DNA from 4 places in the Streptomyces sp. NPDC002490 genome. Region 3 is predicted to be linked to each of the others. Evidence: riboswitches for the same ligand, from Rfam matches in the RefSeq annotation. Region 3 holds a riboswitch; each other region holds the start of a gene.
What was found. Region 3 has a riboswitch for cobalamin ahead of ABT092_RS20325 (GHMP family kinase ATP-binding protein). Riboswitches for the same ligand answer to the same signal wherever they lie in the genome.
Positions count from the first base shown of each region.

Region 1: another riboswitch for cobalamin. It lies ahead of ABT092_RS16345 (cobalamin biosynthesis protein); the one in region 3 lies ahead of ABT092_RS20325 (GHMP family kinase ATP-binding protein).
Region 2: another riboswitch for cobalamin. It lies ahead of ABT092_RS26300 (ribonucleoside-diphosphate reductase subunit alpha); the one in region 3 lies ahead of ABT092_RS20325 (GHMP family kinase ATP-binding protein).
Region 4: another riboswitch for cobalamin. It lies ahead of metE (5-methyltetrahydropteroyltriglutamate--homocysteine S-methyltransferase); the one in region 3 lies ahead of ABT092_RS20325 (GHMP family kinase ATP-binding protein).

Region 1 covers NZ_JBEOWM010000022.1:48,520-52,477, forward strand. Annotated here, with positions in the region: gene ABT092_RS16330 (alpha/beta hydrolase family protein) at 1-130, opposite strand, end outside; gene ABT092_RS16335 (inorganic phosphate transporter) at 542-1,798, shown strand; gene ABT092_RS16340 (hypothetical protein) at 1,809-2,045, shown strand; cobalamin riboswitch at 2,216-2,341, shown strand; gene ABT092_RS16345 (cobalamin biosynthesis protein) at 2,486-3,445, shown strand; gene ABT092_RS16350 (cobyric acid synthase) at 3,451-3,958, shown strand, end outside.
Region 2 covers NZ_JBEOWM010000054.1:15,948-19,905, reverse strand. Annotated here, with positions in the region: gene ABT092_RS26305 (ribonucleotide-diphosphate reductase subunit beta) at 1-77, opposite strand, end outside; gene ABT092_RS26300 (ribonucleoside-diphosphate reductase subunit alpha) at 77-2,536, opposite strand; cobalamin riboswitch at 2,675-2,798, opposite strand; gene ABT092_RS26295 (GntR family transcriptional regulator) at 3,328-3,958, opposite strand, start outside.
Region 3 covers NZ_JBEOWM010000031.1:45,289-49,246, reverse strand. Annotated here, with positions in the region: gene ABT092_RS20335 (ABC transporter ATP-binding protein) at 1-635, shown strand, start outside; gene ABT092_RS20330 (TetR/AcrR family transcriptional regulator) at 685-1,311, opposite strand; cobalamin riboswitch at 1,683-1,892, shown strand; gene ABT092_RS20325 (GHMP family kinase ATP-binding protein) at 2,111-2,992, shown strand; gene ABT092_RS20320 (cysteine synthase family protein) at 2,989-3,958, shown strand, end outside.
Region 4 covers NZ_JBEOWM010000005.1:148,766-152,723, forward strand. Annotated here, with positions in the region: gene metE (5-methyltetrahydropteroyltriglutamate--homocysteine S-methyltransferase) at 1-1,660, opposite strand, end outside; cobalamin riboswitch at 1,842-2,039, opposite strand; gene ABT092_RS05155 (FadR/GntR family transcriptional regulator) at 2,144-2,833, opposite strand; gene leuA (2-isopropylmalate synthase) at 3,018-3,958, shown strand, end outside.

The DNA.
Region 1 (3,958 bases), on a different contig from region 3:
GCGGCTGACCCGGGCGGGGTTTCAGGGCGGCGTCGCTGGCGAACCGTCCCGCGGCCAGGGCGAGCAGGCCGGTGACGGTCGCGGTGGCGGCGGCTGCGGTGGCGGCTGTCGCGGCTCGGGCGGTGCGCACGGTGTCCAGTGTCGGGGCGGGGGTAGGACACGGCCAGTGGGCGCCGCCGCGTCCCGGGTGGTTCACCCCACCGGACCCATCGGGTGGGGCCCGCCGAACGCCCGGTACGGCCGGTCGAGTGATGTGTCTTACTTAGATCGGACAAAGAGGGTATGTGGGGCGGCGGGCCGATGAAGGGCCGTACAGTCGGATGAGACGCTGAACGGGTCATCGGCGGCGTGTGGGGCCGTTGCACGGAACCACCCGAAGCCCACCGCTCCAGCCCCCTTACCCCCCCGATCGACCGACCTCCCCATGCGGAATAGAGCTCCCTCAGATCGAGTCACCGTGATGCCTGCCCCAGTTCATCTTCCGTTAACTCAGGTTGCTTACGTTCCAACCCCCACTGACGCCCCACGGAAGCCTGGGTAAATGGAAAACATCACGCTCCTCCTCGGAATCGTGATCGTCACCGCTCTCGTGTTTGACTTCACGAACGGTTTCCACGACACGGCCAACGCGATGGCGACGACCATCTCAACTGGCGCTATGAAGCCCAAAGCGGCGGTCGCAATGTCCGCCGTGTTGAACTTGGTCGGAGCCTTCCTCTCGGTCGAAGTCGCCAAGACGATCTCTGGCGGCATGATCGACGAAGGCGGCATCCAACCCGAAGTCATCTTCGCGGCGCTCGTCGGCGCCATCCTCTGGAACCTGCTGACCTGGCTCGTAGGTCTGCCCTCCAGCTCCTCCCACGCCCTGTTCGGCGGTCTGATCGGCGCCGCCGTGATGTCGGCCGGCTGGGACTCGGTGAACGGCTCCACCGTCGTCACCAAGGTCCTCATCCCCGCAGTCGCCGCCCCCGTGGTGGCCGGCATCGCAGCGATGATCGCCACCCGCCTGACGTACAAGCTCGGCAACAACGTCAGCGACAAGGCCAGCTCCAAGGGCTACCGCGCCGGCCAGATCTCCTCGGCCGCCCTGGTCTCCCTGGCGCACGGCACCAACGACGCCCAGAAGACGATGGGCATCATCACCCTCGCCCTGGTCACCGGTGGCGCACTGGCCCCCGGCTCCAACCCGCCCATGTGGGTCATCGTCTCCGCCGGTGTCGCCATCGCGCTCGGCACCTACCTCGGCGGCTGGCGCATCATCCGCACCATGGGCAAGGGCCTGACCGACCTGCAGCCGCAGCAGGGCTTCGCCGCCCAGTCCAGCGCCGCCACGGTCATCCTCGCCTCCTCGCACCTGGGCTTCTCCCTCTCCACCACGCAGTCCTGCTCCGGCGCCGTGATGGGTGCGGGCCTGGGCCGCAAGGGCGGAGTGGTCCGCTGGTCGACCGCCACCCGGATGTTCGTCGCCTGGGGTCTGACGCTGCCGGCCGCCGGTGTCGTCGGCGCCCTCGCCGAACTCCTCACCAAGCAGGGCCCCTGGGGCGTCGCCGCGACCGCGGCACTGCTGGTCGGCGGATCGGGTGCGATCTGGCTGCGCTCCCGCAAGGAGGTCGTCGACCACACCAACGTCAACGACGTGGACGACGAGCCCGCGGGCGTCGTCACCACCGCCATGGCCGCGGTCACCCCGCCGCCGGCCGGCGACACCACCGCCGCCACGGGTGACCTCTCGGTGACCCTCCCGGCGGACCCGAACAGCCCCTCGACGGAGTCCGCACCGCGGACCGCCAAGGTGTAAGGAACCCCCAATGAAAATCGACTGGGCAGCACTCGCCTCCGTCTTCGGAGTCAGCCTCGTGGTCACCGTGGTCCTGGTGGGCCTGTTCACCCTCGGCCTCGTCGGACTCTCCAAGCGGGAGGCCGCACTCGCCGGCAACGGACACGCCAAGGGCGGTTCGGCCGCCGTCGCCACCGCCAGCGCCGTCGCCTGCTTCGCCCTCTGCGTCGCGGCCGTCGCCTTCGGCATAAACCTGATCGTCGCCTAACCCCCCAGGTTGCGATCTCCGGTCCGGTCGGTCACCGCCCCCACAGTGGTGACCACCGGGCCTTCGTCGTGTGTGGGGCTTCACACACTGCCCCGCCGCAGGTCAGCGCGCGGTTGACGGGTGTTCTCGGGGCGTGGTGGACTGCCCGGGCCATTACGGCGGCAGCAGAGAGGAAGCCGGTGCGAATCCGGCGCGGTCCCGCCACTGTCACCGGGGAGCGCTCCCCCGCACCGCACGTCACGGCCGTCACGCGGCTGGAAGACCGGGGGCGGCGCCGATCCGGGAGCCAGGAGACTCTCGCCGTCGTCTCCGTCGACCCGGGGCGCGGACCCCGAGTGAGGACACAGCGATGCCGGGGCACCCGTCTGCCCGTCCCGCGCCCCACGGCACGGGACCCCACGACCGTACGCGGACCCGCCGACGCCCGGCGGGCTGAGCCGATGCGGGCCGGGCGCACCTTCGCCTACGGCGCCACCGCCGGACTGATCGGCGACCTCCTCCTCGGCGACCCCCGCCGCGGACATCCGGTCGCCGCCTTCGGTCGTGCCGCGGGCGCCGTCGAACACCTCCTCTGGCGCGACCACCGCGGCTGGGGCGCACTGCACACCGCGCTCTGCGCCGGGGGCGCCGCGGGCGCCGCCGCGCTGGTGGCGCGCGCCGCCGCCCCCTCGCGCACCGCCTCGGTCGCCCTGACCGCCGCCGCCACCTGGGCCGTGGTCGGCGGGACCAGCCTCGGCCACGAGGCCGCGGCCGTCGGCGCCGCCCTGGCCGCGGGCGACCTCGCCGCGGCCCGACGACGGCTGCCGCACCTGTGCGGACGGGACCCCGAGGCCCTGGACGCGGACGGCATCGCCCGGGCCGTGGTCGAATCCGTCGCCGAGAACACCTCCGACGCCGTGGTCGGCGCCCTGGTGTGGGGGGCGATCGGCGGGGTGCCCGGGCTCGTCGGCTTCCGGGCCGTCAACACCCTCGACGCGATGGTCGGCCACCGCTCGCCCCGCCACCGCCGCTTCGGTTGGGCCTCGGCGCGCCTGGACGACGTGGCGGGCTGGCCCGGCGCCCGGCTCACCGGGGCCCTGGCCGTGGTGGCCGGGGGTGCCCCGGCCGCCGCCGCACGGGCCTGGCGCGCGGACGCCCGACGCCACCCGAGCCCCAACGCGGGCGTGGCGGAGAGCGCGTTCGCGGGCGCGCTCGGCGTCCGCCTCGGCGGCACCCTCTCCTACGGCGGGCGGGTCGAGCACCGGCCGGTGCTGAACGGGGACGGGCGGGCCGTCACGGTGGCGGACATCGACCGGGCGGTGCGGCTGTCGCGCCGGGTGGGTTGGCTGACGCTCGCGGTGTGCGTCGCGGGACGCGGGGCGCTCGCGGCCCGGCGCACGGTCACGGGGAAGGGACGGTAGGGGTGCTGCAGGGCGGACTGCTGGTCGCGGGGACCACCTCCGACGCGGGCAAGAGCGTGGTGACCGCCGGGATCTGCCGGTGGCTGGCCCGCCGGGGCGTCAAGGTGGCCCCGTTCAAGGGGCAGAACATGTCCCTCAACTCGTTCGTCACCCGGGACGGCGCCGAGATCGGCCGGGCCCAGGCCATGCAGGCGCAGGCCGCCCGGGTGGAGCCGAGCGCCCTGATGAACCCGGTGCTCCTCAAGCCCGGCGGGGACCGCACCAGCCAGGTGGTGCTGATGGGGCGCCCGGTCGGGGAGATGAGCGCGCGCGGCTTCTTCGGCGCGCCGGGCGGCCCCGAGGAGGGGCAGCCGGTGCCCGGGGGCCGCGAGGCGCTGCTCGACACCGTCGTGGGGTGCCTGGAGGAGTTGCGGGCCACCCATGACGTGGTGGTGTGCGAGGGCGCGGGCAGCCCGGCCGAGATCAACCTGCGGCGCACCGACATCGTCAACATGGGCGTCGCCCGGGCCGGCC
Region 2 (3,958 bases), on a different contig from region 3:
CGCAGCGTCAGCTCGAAGCCGGGGTCCAGCAGGTTCTGGACCCGCCCGCCGCCGGCGGACTGGGTGGGGATCGTCATTACTGGCACGCCTCGCAGGACTCGGGGTTCTCCAGGGAGCAGGCGATCGCGTCGGCGTCCGGCGCGTCCTGCTGCACGGGGAGGGGGGAGGGGGACGCGGTGGGCTCGGCGACCGGGGCACCGGCCGCGCGGGCGATCCGGGTGGCCGGACGGGACCGCAGGTAGTACGTGGTCTTCAGGCCCGACTTCCACGCGTAGGCGTACATCGAGCTGAGCTTGCCGATGGTCGGCGTCTCCAAGAACAGGTTCAGCGACTGCGACTGGTCCAGGAACGGGGTGCGGGCGGCGGCCATGTCGATCAGGCCGCGCTGCGGGATCTCCCACGCGGTGCGGTACAGCGCCCGCACCTCCTCGGGGACCCACGGGAAGTCCTGCACCGAGCCGCTGGCCTCGCGCAGCGCCTCCCGGGTCCGGGCGTCCCACACGCCGAGGTCCTTCAGGTCGCGCACCAGGTACGAGTTGACCTGGAGGAACTCCCCGCTGAGCGTCTCGCGCTTGAACAGGTTGGACACCTGCGGCTCGATGCACTCGTAGACGCCGGCGATGGAGGCGATGGTGGCGGTCGGGGCGATCGCCAGCAGCAGCGAGTTGCGCATCCCGGTGGTGGCGATCCGCTCGCGCAGCTTCGCCCACCGCTCGGGCCAGTGCAGTTCGACCCCGTAGTGGTCGGGGTGCAGCACGCCGCGGGCGGTGCGGGTCTTCTCCCAGGCGGGGAAGGTGCCGGCGCGCTCGGCGAGGTCGGCGGACGCCTCGTAGGCGGTCAGCATGATCCGCTCGGCGAGCCGGGTCGACAGGGCGTGGGCCTCGGCGGAGTCGAAGGGCAGCCGCAGCCGGAAGAACACGTCCTGGAGGCCCATGGCCCCCAGACCCACCGGCCGCCAGCGGGAGTTGGAGCGGCCGGCCTGCTCGGTCGGGTAGAAGTTGATGTCCACGACCCGGTCGAGGAAGGTCACCGCGGTGCGCACGGTGGCGTCCAGCCGCTCCCAGTCGATGGCCTGGTCGGCCGGGGTGCCCGGGGCGCCCACGACGAACGCGCCCAGGTTGACCGAGCCGAGGTTGCACACCGCGGTCTCGCCGTCGTCCGTGACCTCCAGGATCTCCGTGCAGAGGTTGGAGGAGTGGACGGTGTGGCCGGGCTCCGCGGTCTGGTTGGCGGTGCGGTTGGAGGCGTCCTTGAACGTCATCCAGCCGTTGCCGGTCTGGGCGAGGGTGCGCATCATGCGGCCGTACAGGTCCCGCGCCGGCATGGTCTTGCGGGCCAGCCCCGCGGCCTCCGCCGCGCGGTAGGCGGTGTCGAACGCGTCACCCCACAGGTCGACCAGCTCGGGCACGTCGGAGGGGGAGAACAACGACCACTGGCCGTCCTCGGCGACCCGCCGCATGAACTCGTCGGGCACCCAGTGCGCCAGGTTGAGGTTGTGGGTGCGCCGGGCGTCCTCGCCGGTGTTGTCCCGCAGCTCCAGGAACTCCTCGATGTCGGAGTGCCAGGTCTCCAGGTAGACCGCCGCCGCGCCCTTGCGCCGTCCGCCCTGGTTGACCGCGGCCACCGAGGCGTCCAGGGTCTTGAGGAAGGGCACGATGCCGTTGGAGTGGCCGTTGGTGCCGCGGATCAGCGAACCGCGCGAACGGACGCGGGAGTACGACAGGCCGATGCCGCCGGCGTGCTTCGACAGCCGGGCCACCTGGTGGTAGCGGTCGTAGAGGGAGTCCAGCTCGTCCTTGGGGGAGTCCAGCAGGTAGCAGGAGGACATCTGCGGGTGCCGGGTGCCGGAGTTGAACAGCGTCGGCGAGGAGGGCAGGTAGTCGAGGCGGCTCATCAGGCCGTAGAGCGCCGCGACCTCGTCCACCGCGCGGCTGCTGTCGTCCTCGGCGAGCCCGCAGCCCACGCGCAGCAGGAAGTGCTGGGGGGTCTCGACCACCTTGCGGGTGTGCGGGTGGCGCAGCAGGTAGCGGCTGTGCAGGGTGCGCAGTCCGAAGTAGCCGAAGCGGTCGTCGGCGTCCGGGTCGACCAGGGCGTCCAGGCGCTCGGCGTGCCGGGCGACGAAGTCCGCGGTCCGGTCGGCGATGAGCCCCTCGCGGTGGCCGGTGGCGACCGACTCGGTGAAGGTGCGCACCCCCTGCGAGGCGGCTTCGGCGGCGATGGAGAGGGTGAGCAGCCGGGCGGCGAGCCGGGAGTAGGCGGGGTCCTCGGAGATGAGTCCGGCGGCGGCCTCGGTGGCGAGTTCGCGCAGTTCGGCCTCGTCGGCGCGGGCGGACCGGCCGCGCAGCGCGGCGGCGGCGACCCGGCCGGGGTCGGCGTCGGTGAGGTCGGCGGTGAGGTCGGTCAGGGTCCGCAGCAGCGCGGTCCCGGGGCCGTCGGTCTGCTCGGCCCGGTTCCCCGGGGCGCCTTGGTCTGCGGACCGCTCGTTCGCAGGAGCCCGATCGACGGTTGACGCCGGATCGGCTGGCGCGATCGTCACGTGAAGCTCTCCCTCGCTCGGCACGGGCCTGACGGGGAAGCGGGCGCGGGCACGCGGACGTGCCCGCCGAAGGCGGTCCGCCGCGTCCACCGGCCCAGTCCACGAGGCCCGGACGTCTCATCTCCACCCGGACCGGTCGGAACGGGTGCGCCACCAGCAGGTCATCGGACTGCTGGGTGTGCGAAAGCACACCGAATACACCGTTGCGGGACAGTTCCGGATTCGCACCGGATTCCCCTGGGGTGGCGGCGAGCACGAGCATACATCTTGTGTCGGGTCCCGATGCTGAGCCCACATCTTGTGTCTGTGTGGCGCACGGCACGTAGGTGGCGAGGGCCCTCGGGGCGGTGCGGCACGGCTCGAACACGGCCCCGGGGCGCGGCCGTCGGGGCCGCTCGCGGGGCGTGGCGGGGGCGGGGAGGGGCGCTCGCCGGGTGCGCGGTGTCCGGCGGTGGCGGGTGCGCCGCGGTGCGCCGTGGCGCCGCCTCGCGGGTCCGCCCGTCTGCCGGTCGGATTCCCGTGGTGGTCACGCTGGGTGAGTGGTCGGGGGCGGTCTGAAAGTGGCGACAGAGGTCCAGACAACATCCCCGCAACCGGGGTTCGTGGTCGGCCCTACGCCATTCGACGGGCCGTCGTCCAGCCTGTGGTGCGAGGTTCCTGGGACAGGAGGGGGAGGGGTGTCGGGTGCCCGAAGAGGCCCGTCCGTCCCGTTCCTCCGGTGCTCCGGAGCGGACGCGCCGGTGCCCCGGCGGGGCCGGAAACGGCCCGCCGGGGCACCGGGGTGCGCGGGGTCAGTCCTGGGGGCGCTTGAGGCGGGCCACGAACTTGTAGCGGTCGCCGCGGTAGACCGAGCGCACCCACTCCACGGGGCGTCCCTCGCCGTCCACGGAGTGGCGGGAGAGCATCAGCATCGGCAGGCCCACGTCCGTGCTGAGCAGGCCGGCTTCGCGCGGGGTGGCGAGCGAGGTCTCGATGGTCTCCTCGGCCTCGGCCAGGTGGATGCCGTAGACCTCGGCCAACGCCGTGTACAGGGAGGTGTACTTGACCAGGGACCGGCGCAGCGCGGGGAAGCGCTTGGCGGACAGGTGCGTGGTCTCGATGGCCATCGGCTCGCCGCTGGCCAGCCGGAGCCGCTCGATCCTCAGCACCCGTCCGCCGGCCGTGATGTCGAGCAGCTCCGCGAGCCGGTCGTCGGCGGTGACGTACCCGACGTCGAGCAGCTGGGAGGTGGGCTCCAGCCCCTGGGCCCGCATGTCCTCGGTGTAGGAGGTGAGCTGGAGCGCCTGCGCCACCTTGGGCTTGGCGACGAAGGTCCCCTTGCCCTGGATGCGCTCCAGTCGACCCTCGACCACCAGTTCCTGGAGCGCCTGGCGTACCGTGGTGCGCGAGGTGTCGAACTCTGCGGCGAGTGTCCGCTCCGGT
Region 3 (3,958 bases):
AGACGACGGTCACCCGGCTCATCGCCCGCTTCTTCGACGTCCAGGAGGGGCAGGTGCGCGTCGGCGGCGTGGACGTGCGCGCACTCGATCCGAGCACCCTGCTGGACGAGATCGCGATCGTCTTCCAGGACGTCTACCTGTTCGACGACACCATCGAGGACAACCTGCGCCTGGCACACCCCGAAGCGACCTGGGACGAGCTCCGGCAGGCGGCCACCGCGGCACGGCTCGACGAGGTGATCGACCGGCTGCCCGACGGCTGGAACACCCGGGTGGGCGAGGGCGGGGCGCAGCTGTCGGGGGGCGAGCGCCAGCGTGTCGCGATCGCCCGGGCCATGCTCAAGCGGGCGCGGATCGTGCTGGTCGACGAGGCCAGCTCGGCGCTCGACCCGGAGAACGAGGCGGCGATCACGCAGGCCATCGCGAACCTGGGCAACGACCCGGGTCGCACGGTGATCGTGATCGCGCACCGCCCCGCCACGCTGGCGGCGGCCGATCACGTGGTCTCGCTCGACGAGGGCCGGGTCACCGAGACCGGCACGCCCGAAGAGCTGCTCCGTACCGGCGGGGCGTTCGCGCGCCTCAGCCAGCAGTACGAGCGGGCACGGCACTGGCGCATCGCCAACGCGGTCTGATCCGAGCGCTGCCGGGGGTCGTCACACGGGCCGCCGGCAGCCCGCCCCGTCAGGGTTCGATGCGCAGGTAGCGATGGGTGAGGTCGGTGATGGCGGCGATGAGTTCTGCGGCGAGCCGGTCGATCTCCTCGGCCTCGTGGTGCAGCAGTGCGTGGGTGGCCCCGTACCAGGCGCCGTAGATCAGGATCGCGGCCATGGCGGGGTCCGGGGCGTCCGCGGGCGGGTCCGGGCGCTCGGTGATGAGCCGCCGGAAGGCTTCGACGTGCGCGTTCTCGGGGCTGGCCTGGACCGTCGCCTTGGCGTTGATGGGGGTGTGGCCGTAGAGCACGTCGTGCAGTTCGGCGTGCTCCAGATAGGCGTGGACCGCGTCGCTGAGCCAGGCGTCCACGCGTCCGACCCAGTCGTCGGCGGGCAGCTGCCGCACCACGGCGTCCTGCCGCTCGACCAGCCGGTCGATGAAGCGGGCCTGGAGGGCGAGCATGAGATCGCGCTTCGAGCCGAAGTGCAGGTAGAAGGTGCCGATCGCGACGCCCGCGCGGTCCGTGATCTCGTCGATCCGCGCGGCGTCGATGCCGCGTTCGGCGAAGACCCGCTCGGCGGCGTCGAGGAGGTCGGCACGCCGCTCCTCAGCGGGTTTGGTACGCGGGCGGCCCGGTGCTGATCGGCGCTGACTCATTCCAGGAAGTCTACGCGTCCGGGGGCGGTGGTGCCGCCCCCGAGGGGCCCGGCAGACGGCCGGTCGACGGGGCCGGCGCGCACGTCAGCACGGGCGCAGGCCCCGTCGACTGAGGTTCATTCACGAACGTCACGGCCGTTCTCCGCGCGCCGCGCGCCGGGACCGTCCCGCCTTCCCCTTGGCATCGGCGGCAGGTGGGTGGCGGGGGAACGTTTCACGACAACTTCCTTCGCCGCCGGCAGTGAGGGGCCCGTTCGAAGATCGCCCACGGGGGCCTGCCTGCGGACGCGCGGCGTTCGAAACCCCTCCTCGACGATCACAACAGGCCAACCCGCACCACCGCCCCCTGTCGTCGTTCGGAGTGCGCGTCCTACGCTGCCACCGCAGTCGGTTCGTGCCGCCTCAGGCGTCACGTCGCAAGAGGGAACCCGGTGCGAGTCCGGGACTGTCCCGCAGCGGTGAGTGGGAACGAAGGCCGTCATCGGCACTGGCGCCACCAGCGCCGGGAAGCGACGGCCGGTAGGTGAGCCCCCGGGCTCGTGCCCACGAGTCCGAAGACCTGCCGCTGCGCGCGTGCGGAACGGTGCGCGCTGTTCACGGCGGCTCCGGGGACTGGGCCCGCGGTGCGGGCGTCCGTCGCTCATCGACGGCACGCGCCCTCCCCCACCCCCGTCCGCACGACCGTACGACCCGATGGCCCCTGCATGACCAAGGAGGAACGGTCCGTGACGAGTGGTCAGAGCGATCCGTCCGCCCGGGACGCCGTCCGGACGGCCCGGCCCCGGGAGGCACACCGCTGATGCCCTCCGGCGACGAGCGGGCCGCCCGGACCTTCGCGGGCGTCTGCCACGGCACACTCGGCGAGTTGTACCAGGGCCCCTTGCGTCCGGCCGCCCAGCCGGACATCGCCCTCGTCTCGTTCCCGGTGGGCCGCCACTCCTGGGTGTACTTCTCCCCGGGGCGCACGCCCCCGGGGCCGTCTCCGCTGGGCGCCAAGGCGACGGCCGCCGTCGACCTCTTCCTCGACCACCACGGCCTGACCCTGCCGCCGGGTCGCTGGACCACGCACTCCGAACTGCCCGTGGGCGTCGGCATGGCGAGTTCCACGGCGGACGTCGTCGCCACCCTGCGCTGTCTGTTCCGGATCTTCTCCCTGCCCTACGACCCCGCCCTCGTCACCCGGGTGCTGTCCCGGATCGAGCGGGCCGACAGCGTCTTCCTCGACGAGTTCGCGCTGTACCTCAGCGCCCGGCACCGGGTGGTCCGACAACTCGGCACCGACATCGGCTTCCACACCGCCTACGCGGTGGAGCCCGGCGGGGTGGACACCGCGGCCGTCACCCCTGCGCTGTTGGACCAGTACCGGCGGCGGGCACGGGAGTACGAGCGCTGCCTGACCGACCTGCTCAAGGGATTCGCCGCCGGCGACCCGGCGGCCGTGGCCCGCGCCGCGACCACCAGCGCCGTGCTCTCCCAGGAGGTCCTACCGAAACGGACCTTCGAAGCCGCCCTGGCCCACCGCGAGGAGTTCGGGGCCGACGGAGTCTTCGTCGCCCACACCGGGTCCCTGGTCGGATTCCTGTTCACCCGCCCGATCGGCTTCTCGGCCCGGGACGAACTCTCCGCCTTCTTCCACTCGCACGGCCACCAATGCGCCTTCGCCCAAGGAGGATACGGGTGATCCACCCCCATATCGCGGACGCCCTCAAGACCCCCGACCTCGTCCGGCTGTCCCCGGACACGGTCCTGATCCGCTTCGAGTCGATGAAGGTCTACTCGGCGCTGGCCGCCGTACGGCACCTGCTCGACCGGGGCGCCGTACGGCCCGGGCAGACCCTGATCGACAGTTCCAGCGGCATCTACGCCTACGCACTCGCCCTCGCCTGCCACCGCCACGGCCTGCGCTGCCACATCGTGGCCTCCACCACCGTCGACGAGACCACCCGGGCCCAACTGGAGGTCCTCGGGGCGAGCGTCGAACAGGTCGCCCCCTCGACGAGCCTCAAGCTGGACCAGGAGTTACGGGTCCGCCGGGTGCGGGAGATCCTCGCCGAACGACCGGACGTCCACTGGATGCGCCAGTACCACGACGACATCCACTACCTGGGCTACCAGGAGGTTGCCGACCAGCTGGTCAAAGCGCTGCCCGAGGCGGCACTGACCGTCGTCGGCGGGGTGGGTTCCGGGGCGTCCACCGGCGGGCTGGTGGAGCGGCTGCGGCAGCGCGACCCGTCCGTGCGGCTCGTGGGCGTCCAGCCCTTCGGCAGCGTCACCTTCGGCAGTCAGGACCACCACGACCCCGAGGCCATCATCGCCGGGATCGGTTCCTCCATCCCCTTCGACAACGTTCGCCACCACCTCTACGACGCCGTCCACTGGATGGACTTCACCCACGCCATGGCCGGCACGGTCGCCCTCCTGCGCGAACACGCGGTGTTCGCCGGGCTGTCCACCGGCGCGGCCTACCTCACCGCCACCCACGAGGCCCGCCGCCATCCCGACCGGGTCCACCTGGTGGTCGGCGCCGACACCGGGCACCGGTACGTCAGCCGGGTCCACGCCCGACACGCCGAGGCCCTCGACCCGGCCGGGCTCGCGCCGGTCGAGGTGGACTCTCCGCAACAGATGTCCATGCCCTGGTCGACGA
Region 4 (3,958 bases), on a different contig from region 3:
AGGACGTCCAGCGGACCGTCATCGGCTCGGGGCGGGAGATGTCCCCGGCGAGGATCGGCGGGCGGACGTAGCGGGTGCCGTAGGACTGGACCCAGCCGTGCTGGGTGGCGAGGTAGCCGGTGAGCTGCTCGGCGAAGTACTGCACCATGTCGTTGCGCTCGGGCTCGCCGTGCACCAGGACGTCGATCCCGGTCTTCTCCTGGAAGGAGACGACCTCCTGGATCTCCGCCTTGATCCGCTCCTCGTAGCCGGCCGTGTCGATGCGACCGGCGCGCAGGTCGGCGCGGGCGGTGCGCAGTTCGGTGGTCTGGGGGAAGGAGCCGATGGTGGTGGTGGGCAGCAGCGGCAGCCCGAGGCGGGCGCGCTGGGCCGCGGCGCGTTCGGCGTACGGCTGGGAGCGGCGGGCGTCGGCGTCGGTGACGGCCTCGGCGCGGGCGCGCACCGCGGGGTCGCGGGTGATGGGCGAGGCGGCGCGGGAGGCGAGGGCGGCCCGGTTGGCCGAGAGTTCGCCCTCGATGGCGGCGGTGCCCCGGCCCAGTCCCCGGGCGAGGGTGACGATCTCGGCGGTCTTCTGCCGGGCGAAGGCCAGCCAGCGCAGGATCTGTGGGTCGATGTCGCGTTCGACGGAGGTGTCGAGCGGCACGTGCAGCAGGGAGCAGGAGGCGGCGACGTCGACCCGGTCGGCGAGACCCAGCAGGGTGCCGAGGGTGGCGAGGGACTTCTCCAGGTCGTTGATCCAGATGTTGCGGCCGTTGACGACTCCGGCCACCAGGCGCTTGCCGGGGAGTCCGCCGACCGCTGCCAGGGCGTCCAGGTTGGCGGACGCGGCCTCGGTGAAGTCCAGGGCCAGGCCGTCCACGGGCGCCTTGGCCAGCACGGGCAGCGCTTCGCCGAGCCGGTCGAAGTACGAGGCCACCAGCAGCTTCGGGCGGTCGGTGAGGGCGCCGAGGGCGCGGTAGGCGCGGGCGGCGGCGTCGAGTTGGGCCGGGGTGCGGTCCTGGACCAGGGCGGGCTCGTCCACCTGCACCCACTGCGCGCCGGCGGCCCGCAGGTCGGCGAGGACCTCGGCGTACACCGGCAGGAGACGGTCCAGCAGGGTCAACGGGTCGAAGTCGCCGGCCACGTCGGGGGCCGGCTTGGCGAGGAGCAGGTAGGTGATCGGGCCGACCAGGACCGGCCGGGCCGTCAGGCCCAGGGCGAGGGCCTCCTTCAACTCGGCGACCTGCTGGGCCGGGTTCGCCGTGAAGACCGTGTCGGGTCCGAGTTCGGGGACCAGGTAGTGGTAGTTGGTGTCGAACCACTTGGTCATCTCCAGCGGCGCCACGTCCTGGGTGCCGCGGGCCATCGCGAAGTAGCCGCCGAGCGGATCGGCGTCGACGGCGGCGCGGTGCCGCTCGGGGATCGCACCCACCATGACGGTGGTGTCGAGGACGTGGTCGTAGTACGAGAAGTCCCCGGTGGGGACCTCGTCGATGCCGGCGGCGGCCAGGGCGCGCCAGTGGGCGGCGCGCAGTTCGGCGGCGGTGGCACGGAGGGAGTCGGCGGTGACCCGACCCTTCCAGTGCCCTTCGATCGCCTTCTTCAGTTCCCGGTGCCGGCCCTGGCGGGGGTAGCCGTACACGGTGGCCCGTGCTGCCGCGGCTGCGGACGTCGCTGTCACGGAGATCTCCTTCGCGAGATGGATCCCTGGGGTCCCGGGGACGGGACGAGAACGCGAAGGAACGACGGACCGGACGGCGACGACCCGTGTGCAAGAGCACGGCCGTTCCGTCTGGTGTGTGCGCCGACCCGCCCTCGAGGTCACCGGGATGTCCACGCGCGGAACGGTCCGCGCGCGGGCGGTCGGCAGGTCTTCGGACTCGCGGGCGCGCCCGCCGGAACCTTCCGGCGGACCCCTACTGGCCGTCGCTTCCCAGGTCCGGTACCTCGGACCCAGTGCGTATGACGGCGGTCGTTCCCACTCACCGCTGCGGGGCAGTCCCGGATTCCCACCGGGTTCCCTCTTGCGACACCCCGCCTGGCGGGCGGGGCGAACCGACTGCTGCGGGTCAGCCTACGGGGCGCGACCACGGGGCGAACCGACCGGCCGGCATCCCGCGAGGTGATGCGGACCACACTCCGCGGGAGCGGGGCGCACGGCGGATCAGAGCGAGCGCAACAGCTCCAACGTCCGTTCGAGTTCGTCGCGCAGTGCCTGCCCGGCCGCCTCGGCGTCCCCCTGCACGACGGCCTCCACCAGTGCGGCGTGCCCCTCCTCGCCGTGGTTCGGGTCGTCGAAGCGCAGGTTGAACAGTTCCACCAGGTCCAGCAACCGCTGTTGCAGTACGGGTATGAACTCGGTGAACAGGCCGGTGAGCACCGGGTTGTGCGCCGCGGCGACCACTGCCCGGTGCAGGGCGATGTCCGCCACGACGAACTCGGCGTTGCCCGCGTGCGCCGCCTCGCGGCGCTTGGCCAGGACGTCGAGTAGGGCCACGACGTCCTGGTCGGTCCGGCGTCGCGCGGCCAACTGCGCCGCTTCGACCTCGATGAGCATCCGGACCTCGTAGACGTCGGTGATGGCCGCCTGCCGGAGCTGGGCGGACCAGTTCTCCCTGGGTTCGGTGGCGATCACGAAGACGCCCGCCCCTTGACGCGCCTGCACCAGCCCGGCGCCGGCCAGGGCCCGCAGCGCCTCCCGGACCGTCGAGCGCCCCACCCCCAGCGACTTGGCCAGGGTGCTCTCACCGGGCAGCTTCGTCCCCACGCCCCATTCGCCGTCGGTGATCTGCTCGCGCAGATGGTCCGTGGCCTGCTCGACCAAGGGTGACGGCCGCAAAGCACCTAGTGACATGTGAAATTCACCTTCCCGCACCCCTTGAGTTGTCTGAGGAGCTGAGTTGTCGTTACTGTACCCGCATGCTGCAGCACGGGCTCCTCCTCGGTTGCCGCTGCGGGGTCTGAAGCGACCGGCACCCCGCAGCGGGTGCCGGGCTGCGCCGGTCGTGTGGTGACCGACCGAAAGAAGCTCCCGCATCATGGAATCCCCCTTCTCCGGCACGACGTTCCCCACCCTGCGCATCCCCTCCGGCGACCTTCCGGCGGACGCTCCGCGCTGGAACCCCCAGCGCCCGAGCGCCATGCCCCACCAGCGCTACCTGCCCGTGCAGGAACGGGTCGCCCTCCCCCTGACGGACCGCACCTGGCCGTCCCGGAACCTCGAACGGGCCCCCCTGTGGGTGCCGGTCGACCTGCGCGACGGCAACCAGGCGCTCGCCGAGCCCATGGACACCGCGCGCAAGCGCCGGTTCTTCGACCTCCTGGTCACCATGGGCTTCAAGGAGATCGAGGTCGGCTACCCGTCCGCCAGTCAGACCGACTTCGACTTCGTGCGGCACCTGGCGGAGAGCGGTGCGGTCCCCGACGACGTGACGATCTCCGTGTTCACCGCGGCCCGCGCCGATCTGATCGACCGGACCCTGGCCTCCGTCGTCGGTCTGCCCCGCACCCTCGTGCACCTCTACACCGCCACCGCACCCACCTGGCGCAACGTGGTCCTGGGCCGCTCCCGGGACGAGGTGCACCGACTGATCCGGGACGCCGCCACCCACGTCCTGCGCGGTGCCGAGGCCCAGGCCGGCGCCGACATCCGCTTCGAGTTCTCCCCCGAGGTCTTCAACCTCACCGAACCGGACTTCGTCCTGGAGGTGTGCAACGGCCTCACCGAGCTGTGGGAGGCCAGCCCCGACCGGCCGGTGGTCCACAACCTGCCGGCGACGGTGGAGATCGCCACCCCCAACGTGTACGCGGACCAGATCGAGTACATGCACCGCCACCTGGCGCGCCGCGAGTCCGTGATCCTCTCCGTCCACCCGCACAACGACCGCGGCACCGGCGTGGCCTGCGCCGAACTCGCCGTCCTGGCGGGCGCCCAGCGCGTGGAGGGCTGCCTGTTCGGCAACGGGGAACGCACCGGCAA